DNA from 2 places in the Paenibacillus sp. SSG-1 genome. Region 1 is predicted to be linked to the other one. Evidence: riboswitches for the same ligand, from Rfam matches in the RefSeq annotation. Region 1 holds a riboswitch; the other holds the start of a gene.
The links. Region 1 has a riboswitch for thiamine pyrophosphate ahead of BCV73_RS26980 (ABC transporter substrate-binding protein). Riboswitches for the same ligand answer to the same signal wherever they lie in the genome.

Region 2: another riboswitch for thiamine pyrophosphate. It lies ahead of thiE (thiamine phosphate synthase); the one in region 1 lies ahead of BCV73_RS26980 (ABC transporter substrate-binding protein).

The regions. Positions count from the first base shown of each region.
Region 1 is NZ_MBRK01000001.1:5,878,245-5,885,462, forward strand. It holds gene BCV73_RS26950 (pyridoxamine 5'-phosphate oxidase family protein) at 1-178, opposite strand, end outside; gene BCV73_RS26955 (MFS transporter) at 274-1,581, shown strand; gene BCV73_RS26960 (MBL fold metallo-hydrolase) at 1,733-2,473, shown strand; gene BCV73_RS26965 (CGNR zinc finger domain-containing protein) at 2,487-3,086, shown strand; gene BCV73_RS26970 (hypothetical protein) at 3,149-3,445, opposite strand; gene BCV73_RS26975 (VOC family protein) at 3,623-4,009, shown strand; TPP riboswitch at 4,084-4,196, shown strand; gene BCV73_RS26980 (ABC transporter substrate-binding protein) at 4,414-5,463, shown strand; gene BCV73_RS26985 (thiamine-binding protein) at 5,518-5,811, shown strand; gene BCV73_RS26990 (ABC transporter permease) at 5,808-6,566, shown strand; gene BCV73_RS26995 (ABC transporter ATP-binding protein) at 6,597-7,218, shown strand, end outside.
Region 2 is NZ_MBRK01000001.1:385,172-392,389, reverse strand. It holds gene BCV73_RS01990 (S-layer homology domain-containing protein) at 242-1,468, opposite strand; gene thiO (glycine oxidase ThiO) at 2,038-3,183, opposite strand; gene BCV73_RS01980 (thiazole synthase) at 3,210-3,989, opposite strand; gene thiS (sulfur carrier protein ThiS) at 3,998-4,195, opposite strand; gene thiE (thiamine phosphate synthase) at 4,179-4,826, opposite strand; TPP riboswitch at 4,971-5,080, opposite strand; gene yhbH (sporulation protein YhbH) at 5,319-6,476, shown strand; gene BCV73_RS34710 (hypothetical protein) at 6,582-6,767, opposite strand; gene BCV73_RS01960 (NADAR family protein) at 6,773-7,218, opposite strand, start outside.

The DNA.
Region 1 (7,218 bases):
GATGGATGCTGAGGCCCTGATTATATAAAGCCATATACCGCTGCTTCGGCCGGTTGCCTTCCACTGTGGCAAATGAGCAAAACTGGTTGTGATCCAGTATTTTGGCCAGATTTTGTTCCAGGATGATTTTCGCTTCCATCTCTAGATGATCCGCTCCTTTCTGCTTCGTGTTGTCCATGGGCGCAGCCCGTACCCATAGTGTACCCTGTCCGGTATAGGATGAACCTTGGAACACGTCAACTTTTATCCAAGAATAGGCATGACGTGCCCTGAATACCTTGTTATGATGGAGATACCGGCCGTCATCCGGCTTGTCCGCACCAAGAATTTAATACTGTAAAGGAGTTCCTCATGAAACGACTCATTTGGATAGGATGTCTATCCTATTTTCTGATCGGCCTGGCGCATGTCGTGCTGGGATCGGTCCTTCCCGTGCTGCTGGAGCATTATCACCGCGAATACAGCGAAGGCGGGACGCTGATCTTTACCCAGTTCGCCGGTTTTCTGGCCGGTGTGCTCGTATCCCCGTGGCTGAACCGCCGTTTTGGTAAAAGGGGCGGACTGCTGATCGCCATCGGCCTGCTTACAGCCGCCGAGCTGGTCTATACCCTGCTGCCGCCTTGGGAATGGCTGTACGCAATTGCCGTGTGCGCAGGCTTTGGTTTCGGCATGATTGAAGCGGTGATCGGGACCATTATTATTGCGGCGATTACTGATAAAACCGCTGTGGCGATGAGCCGCCTGGAGGTCTTTTTCGGGGTCGGGGCCATGGTCATGCCGCTAATCGCAAGCGGATTCATTACGGAAGGATGGTGGAGGTTTTCGTTCCTCGTCATTTCGCTGATCGCACTCGTCACGCTGCTGTTCTGGTCGAAGGCCTCCTTCGGTGAAATCGATGCCGTGCTGAGCGCCAAAGGGCCTGCCGCTTCCGTATCCGGTCAAGAGCATGCCTCGGCCAAACGCTTCCCTTATCAAGGCGGAGCTTTCGGCATTCTCGTCCTCTTTATCGTATTCTTCTTTCTGTACGTCGGCACCGAGATGAGCCTGGCCAACTTTATGCCGGCCATCCTGATTGAGAAAATGGGCATGAAGGAAGCCGCCGCCGCGCTCAGCGTCACCTGCTTCTGGATCGCGATGTCCGTCGGCCGGATCTTTGCCGGCGTCGTCGCCGAAAAGATTCATTACCGGGTCTACGTGCTGTTCAGCTGCCTCATCACCCTGGTGCTGCTGATCGTGTTCCCGCTGATGGGCAAGGTATGGTCGGCTTTCGCGATCATCCTGCTGCTCGGGCTGTTCATGTCGGGGATCTTTTCGATTGCGCTCGTATTTGCGAGCAAGCTGCTGCAGGGCAGCGAAGAATCGACACCCAGCATTTTGATCGCCTCCGGCGGCGTCGGCGGAGCCATCCTGCCGCTTATCATGGGCTGGAGCCTGGACCATCTGGAAGTGAACCAGTCGGCATGGATGCTCGCGGTGTTCACTGCCGGCATGGTCGTGCTCAGCTTTGCGGCTTTCCAGCTGCAGCGGCGGAAGCTGGTTCACCAGAGCGGACTGCAGGGGCCATCAGGTGCAGGAAAATAAGCCATTCAAATTAAAAGCGGGCCAGCCGCCCCGCTTTTTTTTATTTTTGTATAACCCCTAAAAATATATTTACAGGTTATAAAAATACAGCTATACTCCAATTATAACTTGTAATACAAATTTTAGAGGTTATACAAAGGAGATGGATGACATGGAACTTCAAAAGCTTCCCTGGGCAGGCATTCGAGTGACGGCAGGAGCCACATCGGTGGTCATTGACCCGCTTTATCATTTTCCGGAAAGATACGCCAAGTCTCACGAACCGCTCTTCCCGCTTAACGAATACGGCCCGGCAGATGCGGTGCTGATCACCCATGAGCATGCGGATCACTTTGATCCCCAGGCCATCATCGATGCCTACGGGGCTGACATTCCCGTGTACCTCCCGCAGGAGAGCGTCCTCCTTGCCGAAAATAGCGGCCTCAACCGCGTAATCGGTGCTTCCGTCGGCGATGCCTTCCAAATCGGTGCGCTGAGCGCAGCCGCCACGTACTCCGTCGACGGGGTCGGAGACGTGCAGATCGCCTGGGCGCTGAGCGACGGCGAGCACCGCCTGCTCCACTGCGGAGATACGCTGTGGCACGGTTACTGGTGGAAGATTGCCGCGGCTCACGGCCCATTCGATGCGGTATGCCTGCCGGTGAACGGTGCCGTTCTGGAACGTCCTGATCGTCAGCCGCCCAGCGGCATGCCGATTACGCTGCTTCCGGAACAAGCGGCCGCGGCCGCACGCGTTCTCGGGGCCAAACGGCTGGTGCCGATCCACCATACCGCCATCCACCATCCGCCTGTATACCTCCAGACTCCCGATTGGCAAAATCGCCTGCGGACTGCAGTTGGTGATACAATGGACATAGCATTCCTGAACACAAAGGAAACGATTACTCTATAAAGGATGACGCATCATGGATAAATCCCCTTCCCGCAATGTGCTGGGAGGCGCCCTGTGGATCAATCTCGCCAATACGGTGCGCATGCGGGAGCACCGGGTCACGGATATGCTGGAGGAGCCAGGTTATTTAGACGAATGGCTTCACGATAATGAATTGCACGGCTTGAACAATACCGCAGGGGCAGCTTCAGCTGTGCCGCGGGAAGACCTGCTGCCCGAACTGCTCCGTCTGCGCGGCGTGTGCCGGCTCGTTCTAGAAGACCTGGACCATGGCGGTACCTTGTCGGATGAGGCATTCGCCGCCATGGAGGCCGAAGCTTCGCGGTTAGACGTGGCGCTTCGGGCTGAGCGGGATGCGCAGGGCACCCCCCTTCTCATCACCTACGGGCAAACCGCCGTCCAAGGCGTGCTGTACCCCATCGTCCGCTCCCTCTTCGAGACGCTGGCAAGCGTATCTTCGGACCGCATCCGGATCTGCGAGCATGACGACTGCATCCTGCATTTTGTGGACACCTCTAAGAGCGGCAAGCGGCGCTGGTGCAGCATGGACACTTGCGGCAACCGCCATAAGGCGGCCGAATTTTATGCGAAGAAGAAGCAGCGCGGGAACTAAAATAAGCCTGGGATCGTCTGATGGACATCCCGGGCTTTAATCAAATGAGCCTGTTGCGTTGTTCACTGCCCTTGATTTATATGGCGGACACTCTCCAGTTTAGCTCCTTTGTCCAACGACTTGTAGGAGTATGTCGATAAGTACGTTTTTCCGACCTCTAACAAGTTCCAAGTGTTTTCATTATCGACTTTAATTTTAAACGCTCCTTCTTCTTTACTATGGGTTTTCTCGGCGACAATCCAGTATGTCGAGCCAATGAGCTGCTTATCGAGTATCGTTATGTCCCCTCCACTGGATGTTGGCCCGGTACATGCTGTCAACATACACATGAAAAGCCATGCTGCAATTATTTTTTTCAAGACCCTCTCCCCCGTTCCTGACTATTTCAATACCTAACGAAGCCACCAAGCAGCCTATCATTTATAAACAATGATGTTTACATAAAGTTGCCTTACACCTCGGATTTAAATGCTATAATAGCCTTAATTTAGGGCAAACCCATTACTTATAAGTACTATGAAAAGGAGCTTATACATATGGCTAATAAACGTTTGGATCATGTCGGCATCGTCGTACGGGATTTGGAGTCAACCATCCGATTTTATACCGAGATCGTGGGCCTGGAGCTGAAAGGCAGGCTGACACACACCAACGGCGTGTTCCAGCTGGCGTTTCTCGGCTTCGGGGGCAGTAACGAGACGGAAATCGAGCTCATTCAAGGCTACAGCTACGACCTGCCGGCTGAGGGCACGGTGCACCATTTTGCGATCCATGTCGACGATATTCAGAAGGAATTTGAGCGGATCCAGGCGCTCGACGGCGTGGAGCTGATCGATCAGGAAATCGTGACCCTGCCGAACGGATACCAATATTTCTTTATCTATGGTCCGGAAAAAGAATGGATCGAATTTTTCCAGAGATAATCTGGAATCGGGCGGATGTCTGGACACCCCCATGGGGATGGACTATAATATGGGAGGAAAACAACCCGAAAACCTTATAGAATCCGGGGTGCTGGAATTGGCCGGCTGAGATTGTATCCCTTCAAGATACTGACCCTTTTAACCTGATCTGGGTAATGCCAGCGTAGGAAACCGTTTGTCACGGCATACAAGCCGTGCTGATCTTGCGCATATGAAGCGTCCCGTTTACGGGGCGCTTTTTTCATTCATACTAGTGAAAAACGGGATTACGCCTTGCGAATGCTTCGATGATTCAGTCACTCAGATCGGCTTACGATTCTAAATATAACGGGGAGAGGGGATCACCGGTCGGTGCTTCCACAGAGAGAACAAGAACGGCCGGACATCAAAGGAGAGAGAAAGCCATGAAGAACAAATCCATCGGCCTGCTGCTGGTCTGCATGCTCGTACTGGCGCTTGCCGGATGCGGCGGCAGCCAGAACAATACGGGCGGCGGAGAAGGAACATCCGCTTCCGACACCACGGCAGGCCAGGACAACACCGCAGCGAAGCCGCTGAAGGACGTCAAAGTCGTCCTCGACTGGACGCCCAACACGAACCATACTGGGCTCTATGCTGCCAAAGACTTGGGCTATTATAAAGAAGAAGGCTTGAACGTCGAGATCGTGCAGCCGGGCTCCACCGGCGCCGACGCCATGGTCGCTTCCGGCAAGGCGCCCTTCGGCGTAAGCTATCAGGAGAGCGTGACCCAGGCCCGCACGCAGGGCGTGCCGCTCGTCTCGATCGCCGCGGTCATCCAGCACAATACGTCGGGCTTTGCCGCACCGGTAGACCGGGGGATCAAGACGCCGAAGGATTTTGAAGGCAAAACCTACGGCGGCTGGGGCTCCCCTGTGGAAGAAGCCGTCATGGGCTCCATCATGGAGATCGACAAGGCGGACGTGAAGAAGGTAAAAATCGTCAATATGGGCGACGCCGATTATTTTACCGCCGTGAAGCGGGACATCGACTTCGCCTGGATCTTCTACGGCTGGACCGGAATCGAGGCGAAGCTGCGCGGCGAGCCGCTGGACATGCTGTATGTCAAAGATTATTCCGATAAGCTGGACTACTACACACCGGTTCTCGTAACGAACGAGAAGCAGATCAAGGATGACCCCGAGCTGGTTAAAGCGTTTATGCGCGCGACCGCCAAAGGTTATCAGTACGCGATCGACAAGCCGGAAGAAGCTGCCAACCTGCTGCTGAAGGACGTGCCGGACCTCGATAAGCAGCTGGTGATCGAAAGCCAGAAATGGTTAAGTCCTAAATATCAAGACGACGCAGCCCGCTGGGGCGAGCAGAAGGAACAGATCTGGAAGGGCTATTCCGACTGGATGTACGATCACAAGCTGCTGGACAAGCCGCTGGACGTGAAGAGTGCGTACACGAATGACTTTTTGCCGGAACAATAAGCAGCACATAACCTAAGAGATACCGTAACCTATGAAGAGAGGAAGTAGATTCGCATGGCCAATACGCTGTTAAGCATTCAGGTGATCCCGAAGACGCCGGGCAACGAAGACTCTTACGCCTACGTCGACCGTGCCATTGAGGTCATTCAGCAGTCCGGCGTGAAGCATGAGGTGCACCCGCTGGAAACGACGATGGAGGGCGAGCTGGAGGAGCTGCTGGACGTCGTGCGCAAAATGCACGAAGCTCTGGTGGCCGCAGGCAGCCCGAGTATCATCTCCCAGGTCAAAATCGCCCATAATCCCGGCGGAATCAGCATGGACAAGCTGACGGAGAAGTACCGTCCATGAGAAGCTGGTGGAAAAACGTATGGCCGCCCCTCGTGGCGGTCATCTTCTTTTTGCTCGTGTGGCAGCTGCTGACCTCCCTGTTCCATATTGAACAATGGATTTTGCCTGCGCCGAGCGACATCGCCCGGGAAGCCGCGGCCGCTTCCGGCGGCTTGTGGGAGCATGTATGGGCCACGCTGAAGCTGACCGTGTTCGGCTTCGCCATCGGAACCGCCATCGGGCTGGTCATCGCACTGATTCTGCATTTGATTCCGTTTTTAAAACAGGCGCTGTATCCGCTGCTCATTCTAAGCCAAAATATCCCGACCATCGCCCTCGCCCCCCTGCTGATGATCTGGTTCGGCTTCGGCCTCCTGCCCAAGCTGATCGTCATCACGCTCGTCTGCTTTTTTCCGGTGGCGGTCGCCGCCCTGGGCGGCTTGAAGCAGACCGATCCCGTCATGATGAACTACATGCGCATGATCGGGGCGGGCAAGGGCCAAATCTTCGCCAAGCTGGAGCTGCCCCACGCGCTCCCTTCCATCTTCTCCGGCATTAAAATTGCCGCCACCTACAGTGTCATGGGTGCGATTATCGCCGAGTGGCTGGGGGCCGACAAGGGCATCGGCTATTATATGATGCTGCAAAAATCGGGCTACCGCACCGACCGCATGTTCGTGGCGATCATGATCATCGTCGTGCTGAGCCTGCTGATGTTCGGGCTGATTGCGCTGCTCGAAAAATGGTTCGTCCGCTGGAAGCCGAAGCAGGGCTAGCGGGCCAGGCCGGAAAGGAGAAATACCGTGATGAATAAAAAAACCGCGCCCGCGCTGGAGATCGTCTCCGTCAGCAAAAGCTTCAAAGAGAAGCGCCGAACACTGCCGGTACTCAGCGACATCTCGCTGACCGTGGGCCAAGGCGAATTCGTGTCCATCATCGGGCCGTCGGGAAGCGGCAAGAGCACGCTGCTGCACGTGATCGGCGGGCTGACCCGCCCGGATGCCGGCACCGTCCGGATGAACGGCGCCGAGGTAACCGGGCAGCAGGGGCATATCAGCTACATGCCGCAGCAGCCCGCCCTGTTCCCTTGGCGGACGATCGAGGACAATGTGCTGCTGGCCCAGGAGGTGCACGGCCCTGTCAGCCGGGAGGCCCGTGAGGACGCGCGGCGCTGGCTCGCCAAAGTCGGCCTGGCCGGCTTTGAGAAGGCGCATCCGCATACGCTGTCGGGCGGCATGCAGCAGCGGGCGGCCTTTCTCCGCGCGCTGCTCAGCCCGCAGGAGCTGATGTGCCTGGACGAGCCGTTCAGCGCGCTCGATGCGCTGACCCGCAGCGACATGCAGCGCTGGCTGCTCGACATTTGGGAAGAGAACCGCCGCTCGGTTCTCTTCATTACGCACAACATCGAGGAGGCGCTGCTGCTCTCGA
Region 2 (7,218 bases), 5.5 Mb from region 1:
GAAATGATCCATCATTTAGTTGATACCAGTAAATGCCTGGCTTTGCAGGTGCTTTTGCTGTTACTCTTTTGGTTACTACTTGTCGAGTTTGGGGACCAGGCGGTGAAACGATACTGTCAGGCGGGTAACTCTCTGCAATTGCAATATTAATTCTTGCCGGGGATATAATATCAATCAAAAGTATAAATAAAGATAATATAATCTTGTATTTGTAGTTCTTTATCACTTGAGTATCCTCCTATTACTTCTGTAGGATGATAACCCCGTAAGAACCATCATCAGCAAAAATGCTATTAAGAACGCTATTCCCATGTGTTACGGTTCTCGGTATAGCTGAATAACTCCAGAATTTTATTTCTTTTCCTTTAACAAAAAAATTTCTACCATCATTAGGCAGCGTGCTATATCCAAACCTTACTGGAGATTGACCGAAAACTCTAATTCCACCCTGCAGATCAGAAGTCAATCCATTAGTATAACTAGATAGTTCAAATGTTTCGGATTCAGGGATAACCGAGGAATCTACAAAGACCAAGTATGATTCTTTAACAAAGTGAGTTTCCCTATCCGTAAACATTCGACCGTAGATACTACCAGTTTGATTTGAATCGAATCCACTCAAAAAGATAAAATGATTAATTTTCACCTTTCCAGTGCCATTCCGCAGGCTAATATTTTTACCTAAGATAGTTTGAAGAGTGTGACCATTATCTGGATCTCGATACGCAGGAATAACAGTTCTGTGATTCGTACCCGTCGTCCCCACTTCCCGCAGCTCATTCAACCCTTTAAAAGCGCTTGGCGCCTTCGTTTGCGTCGTCTCGTAACGCTGAATGATCACCGCCACCTCCGCACGCGTGGTCGTTTTGCCACCGCCGAAGCTGTCGTCCGGGTACCCGGACATCAGTCCCGTTCCCAGCATGACCGATACATACGGATAGTCGGCCTTGTTCAAGCCACCTTTGTAATACTCCGTCACCGGAACGATGGTGTCCTTCGTGTCCTCGAGCGCCTGCTTATACTCTCCGTCACGGGCCGCCAGTCCCGAGGCCATCCACTTCGCCATTTCCACCCGCGTCAGCGGAGTGCCCGGCTTAAAGCCGTTTGTGTAATCGGCCGGACTGAAAAAGCCTTTCCCTACTGCCTCACTCACTTCCTTTTCGCTCCAGTTCCCGGCCAAATCGGAAAATGCCGCAGCTCCGCCAGCGTTTTCGTTTGTCGACACCCTGGCCAAAATCGCCGCAAATTCAGCCCGTGTAACCGGGTCATTTGGTCTGAATTTTCCGCTGCCGTCTCCTTTCAGGTAACCTTTGGATACCGCATCGTTAATGGCCTGATACGCCCAGTGGGACACAGACACGTCCTTAAAAGCCGCCGCCGCGGCAGCCGGCACTGGCTGCTCGATTGCTCCTGCTGTTCCAAGAATCATCACCCCGGCAAAAATGGTCATCAACATCGCTTTGAACATACTTCTTCCGCTCCTGTTCTCCTAAAATATGATGCTTTGCATTTACTAAATCTCTTAACTTCCCTGATCCCTTCTAACTTTCTGATTGTTTCCGATACCTAGGTACCATCTAACTTACTGACTACCAGGTAAACTCCTGACTTCCTGGCTGTTCCAGACAACCTGTTACCAACTGAATTCCTGCTTCTTTCGTTGCTCTAAACTCTCTTGCTAAAAAATATGTTTTCTTAACCGACGGGACTGCTTGCCCACGCGTGGCCCTAAGCAGCCGCACCTCCTTATGTATTCCTGTGAAACTTCTTTCCTATTTAGCATAGGACTACTTGCAGTATACTACAGGATTTTCGCAAAATTTGTCATTAATTATCACTATACATCATCACTTCAATTATATGGGTTTAATGGATATATAAGATACGTGTTCTACAAGTAGTTTTACGTCGCCCGACACAAAAAAACAAAGCAGGAATGCATTCCTGCTTTGCCATGTGCTTCATGCCAAACGAATAACTTTATATTGTCCGTACTTTTATCAGCTAGAACAAGCAATGTTTAACGACGCCAATCCTCTAATTCCCCGAAAAAGCGCCCGCCTGCACCTCACCGAACCGGTTCGGCCGGAACGCTCCACACCACTCCGGCAGCGGCTTGCCCTCCACGCTATCGGCGATCAGCGCGGCCGTGACCGGGCTGAGCAGGATGCCGTTGCGGTAATGACCCGCGGCCACAAAAATATGGCCGGCATCGTTCAGTCGCCCGATCAGCGGCCGGCCGTCCAGCACCGCCGGGCGCAGTCCCGCCCAGCGGTGAAACGGCTGCACCTCACCAAGAACAGGCAGCACTTGCTTGTTCCACTCCGTCAGCCGCCGGATCCCTTTGTCCGTGACGGACGTATCGAACCCGGCGATATCCTCCGAGGCGCCGCAGACGAGCGTTCCGTTTGCTTTTTGGACCAGGTACCCCTGGCTCGTGAACACCAAATGCCGAAGCGGCTCGCGCTCCTCGTTCCAATTGTAGGCGCAAATTTGCCCCCGGATCGGATGTACGGGAATCCGGATGCCGAGGGGTTCCGACATCTCCTGTACCCACGCACCGGTGCTGATCAGCAGCCGGTCCGCTTCAAACCGCTCGCCATTTTGCGCCCACAGCGCAACCCGCTCCCGCCATTCAGCCAGCTCGATCCGGCCAAGATGCTCATGAATCTGCACGCCGGAGGCCAGGCAGGCCCGCTTGACCGCTTCCGTCAAATCCGGGGCATACACATGGCTCTCCACCGGAGTCCACAGGGCGGCTACTGCTTCGCGGGTCAGTCCCGGCTCAGCATCGAACAGCTCGCTCCCCGTTAATATTTCGCCACCGGAGCCCCAGCTCCGCTGCCATTCCAGCCGGCTCTCCAGCGCCAGCAGATCCGCCTCATGCCTCACCACGTATAGGCTGCCGGTTTCGGCATATTCAAAAGGAACGCCGGAGATGTCCTTCACCGCCTGTTGCCACTGCGGATACAGCGACAAGCTCTCACGGCACAACCGGAAGAATTCGTCCGGCGACTCCACGTTCTCCGAATACGGAGCGAGCATCCCTGCCGCCGCGCCGGAGGCCTGCCCGCCGCAGGGTCCCTTTTCAAGCAGTGTGACGTTCAGGCCGCGGCGGCGCAGCTCCAGCGCGCTGGATAATCCGATAATGCCGCCCCCCATGACAATGATGTCTCCGCTCATTGTTACAGCCCCCTGTCCATCCTTTTTTATTCGATGACGAGCGATTCCAGGCCGCTGCTGGCCGAAGCATATTTCTTCTTCGGAATCCGCCCGGACAAGTAGGCCAAACGCCCCGCCTCAATCGCCAGCCTCATCGACCGGGCCATCATCACGGGGTCTTTGGCTTTGGCCACCGGGGTATTCATCAGAATGCCGGAGACTCCCAGCTCCATCGCGAGCGCCACGTCGCTGGCTGTCCCCAGCCCCGCATCTACGATGACAGGGACCGACAGCTCCTCCACGATCAATCCGAGATGGTACGGATTCAGAATGCCGAGGCCGGTCCCGATGGGCGCTGCACCGGGCATCACCGCGGCTGCCCCTGCCTCCTCCAGCTTTTTGCAGATTACCGGATCGTCGGAGATATACGGCAGTACCGTAAAACCTTCCTTGACCAATATTTCCGTCGCTTTTAACGTTTCAATCGGATCGGGCAGGAGCGTGCGCTTATTGGCACTAATCTCCACCTTGATCCAGTCGCTGAGTCCCGAAGCCCGCGCCAGCCGGGCTATCCGGACCGCCTCTTCGGCCGTTGTCGCCCCGGACGTGTTGGGAAGGTAGATGTATTTCTGAGGCTCCACATGCTGCAAAATCGAATCATCCTCCACCGAATCGAGATGGATCCGGCGGATAGCGAACGTCAGCACCTCGGTTCCCGAAGCTTTGATCGCCTCCATCTGCACATAAGGATCGGGGAACAGCCCGGTCCCCAAAAACAACCTCGACGACAGTTCCTGTCCGCCAACCTGCCAATTATCTCTGCTCATTTTTCCCTTCAACCTCCCGCTACGAAATGGACCAGCTCCAGCTTCATTCCAGGTACAACCGGAGTCGTCTCCCACTGCTCGATCTTCAGCACCTGTCCGTCCGCTTCCACCATGACCGGCCTGCCGGACAGCCCCAGCAGGCGGAGGACATCGGCTACCGTCTCGGCCGCCAGCTCCCGCTTTGTTCCGTTAATGACCAGTTCCATCCGCCGCTCCTCCTCTACCTTCAAGCTTGTGAATGAACGCCCGGCATACCGCTTCCGGGTCAGGGCTGCCGACGATCTCGCTCACCGCGCAGACGCGGCTCGCACCGGCCCGGATCACTTCGTCCACGTTGCCCAGCTTGATGCCGCCAATCGCCACAAACGGGATCTTGATGATCCCGGCGACTTCCCGAACGTACGAAAGACCGACCGGATCCACCACATCGGCTTTCGTAGCCGTCGCATAGATTGGCCCGACGCCGATATAATCCGCCCCTTCCGCTTCGGCGAGCTGCGCTTCTGAAATCGCATGGGTGGATATGCCGATGATCTTGGAGCCGACAAGCTTTCTGGCTTCCGCGATCGGCATATCGCCTTGACCGAGGTGAATCCCGTCCGCGTCCACCTCCATCGCGATATCAACGTGATCGTTCACGATAAAAGGAACGCCGTAGCGGCGGGTCAGCTCCCGCAGCTCCGCCGCCTTGCGCAGCAGCTCCTCTCTTCCGCTTGTTTTGTCGCGGAATTGAACGATGTCCGCGCCTCCCCGAATGGCTTGCTCCATCACGTCCACCAGCCGGCGTCCCGGATGGAACGTCTCGCCGGTAATCGCATACAGACGAAAATCGACCATGACTGCTTCTCCTCTCTTCCCTTTGCCTTTCCCTCCATTTCATGCCGGCTTCTATCATCGCGAAGGGTAAGCCCTCGCCCTTGCGAAAGCGCCCTCTTACCCGGTTAACACAAAAAAACCATTCGAGAAATACACGAATGGCACCGCAATTCGAATGATATTCTCTACGCCAGCATTACCTGGATCAGATTAACGGTCCGCAGCATAAGGCTGCCATCTCAGCCGGACTTCATCCAGCACCCGCATTCCTATTTAATTTCACAACCACTATAGCCCAAACTGCTGACTTTTGGCAATAGCCAGAGTGAGATCACCCGCATCGGAACGCCTATCTCATCCATAGCAGCGATTCTCGCAAAATTTCATATATTTGGGTGCGGCAAACTTCTTATTTTATCTCTTGCGTCATCACATATCGTCCCCGCCCGTGAATATAAATGTTTAACAAGCCAAAGTTTGTGCTGAGTATGGGAACATGGGAGGTGCCTGAACATGCCATCAGACGATCATTCGCTGTTTGTGGTGTCCAAGGAGGACTGGTCACTGCACCGGAAAGGGTACCAGGATCAGGTCCGCCATCAGGAGAAGGTTAAGGAAATCATCAAGCAGAACCTGCCCGACCTGATCACAGAAGAAAACATCGTGATGTCGGACGGTAAGCAAATCATCAAGGTACCCATCCGGAGCCTCGATGAATACCGTTTCATTTATAACTACCAGAAGCAAAAGCATGTCGGCCAGGGAGACGGCGACAGCCAGGTGGGAGACGTGCTGGGCAGGGATCCGGTGCAAAAGCCGGGTCAAGGCGAAAAAGCCGGCGACCAGCCAGGCCAAGACATTATGGAAGCCGAGATCAGCCTCGAAGACTTGGAGAACATGCTGTTCGATCAGCTGGAGCTGCCGAATATGAAGCCGAAAGAGCAGCAGGAAGTCGAAACCGAATCGATCACGTTCAACGACATCCGCAAAAAAGGCATGCAGTCCAACATCGACAAGAAGCGGACGATCCTGGAAAATCTGCGGCGCAACGCCACCAGCGGCAAGCCGGGAATTCACCATATCAGCCCAGACGATCTGCGTTACAAAACGTGGGAGGACGTCGTCGTTCCCCATTCCAGCGCGGTCATCATTGCGATGATGGATACGTCCGGGTCCATGGGCACGTTTGAGAAATACTGTGCACGCAGCTTCTTCTTCTGGATGACCCGCTTCCTGCGCCGCCAGTACGAAAAGGTCGACATCGTCTTTGTGGCCCACCATACGGAGGCCAAAGAAGTCACCGAAGAGGATTTCTTTACCCGGGGCGAAAGCGGGGGCACGATCTGCTCGTCCGCCTACCAGAAAGCGCTGGAAATCATCGACCGGCGCTACCCGCCCGCCAAGTACAATATTTATCCGTTCCATTTCTCGGACGGCGACAACTTGACTTCCGATAACGAACGCTGCGTGCGGCTGATTGGCGAGCTGCTTAAAGTCAGCAATATGTTCGGTTACGGAGAGGTCAACCAGTACAACAGGAGCAGCACGCTGATGTCCGCGTACCGGAATATCAAACTCGATCAGTTCATGTATTACGTCATCAAAGAAAAGGGCGAAGTCTACCAGGCGCTGCGTACGTTCTTTAAAAAGCAGGAAGGCGCACTGACCTAAGCCGAAACACCGCCTCATCAAACGCAAAGTTACGGCATATAAAAAGGTCGTTGTCCCGTTACGCTGAGTAACCGACAACGACCTTTTTGCATGGCCGGGTGACCTCTATATAGCATGACCCTCGATGTGCAGCCTTTTTCCCATAGTCGACTGATCCTGACTCCTGCCAAGCTCCTCACCGACGGCATTTTCATCATTGCCAATGTGCTCCTCATTGCCAGCGTGCTCCTTACGGCTGCCAAGTTCTTCACTCCCGCTGGGCCCCGCATGCACGACGTGCATGCTACGCACTATCCCTATGCTCCCTCTGTCTGCAGCCGGTCCCGAACCTCCATCAAGGCAAAGCCAAGCAGGTTCTTCCCTTTCCACAGCAGCGGGTTCAGGACCGCCTCGTCATCCGCGGCCAACCCAACGCCCCAGATCGAATCCACAGGACTGGCCTCTACCAGCACCCGCTGCCCGGTACCCAGCAGAAATTGCTTCAAATCGTCGTTTTGGGAAAATTTCGCTTCGTTTCCCCGGACCACAATGGAGTACCCTTCCCGGTCCCATACGGCCGGATCGAATCCTCTCACCTTCCGTCCCAGATCTTTGGCCTGCTTCGGATGCTTGGCTGCGAGAATCTGTTCTCGGATCTCTTCGTCACCGAACAGCCTGGCTTTCTCGGCCATCATATAGTGCTCGGCACTTGCATATTCCACACCGTCCACGGTAAACTTTGCTTCCCACCACTGACTGAAGC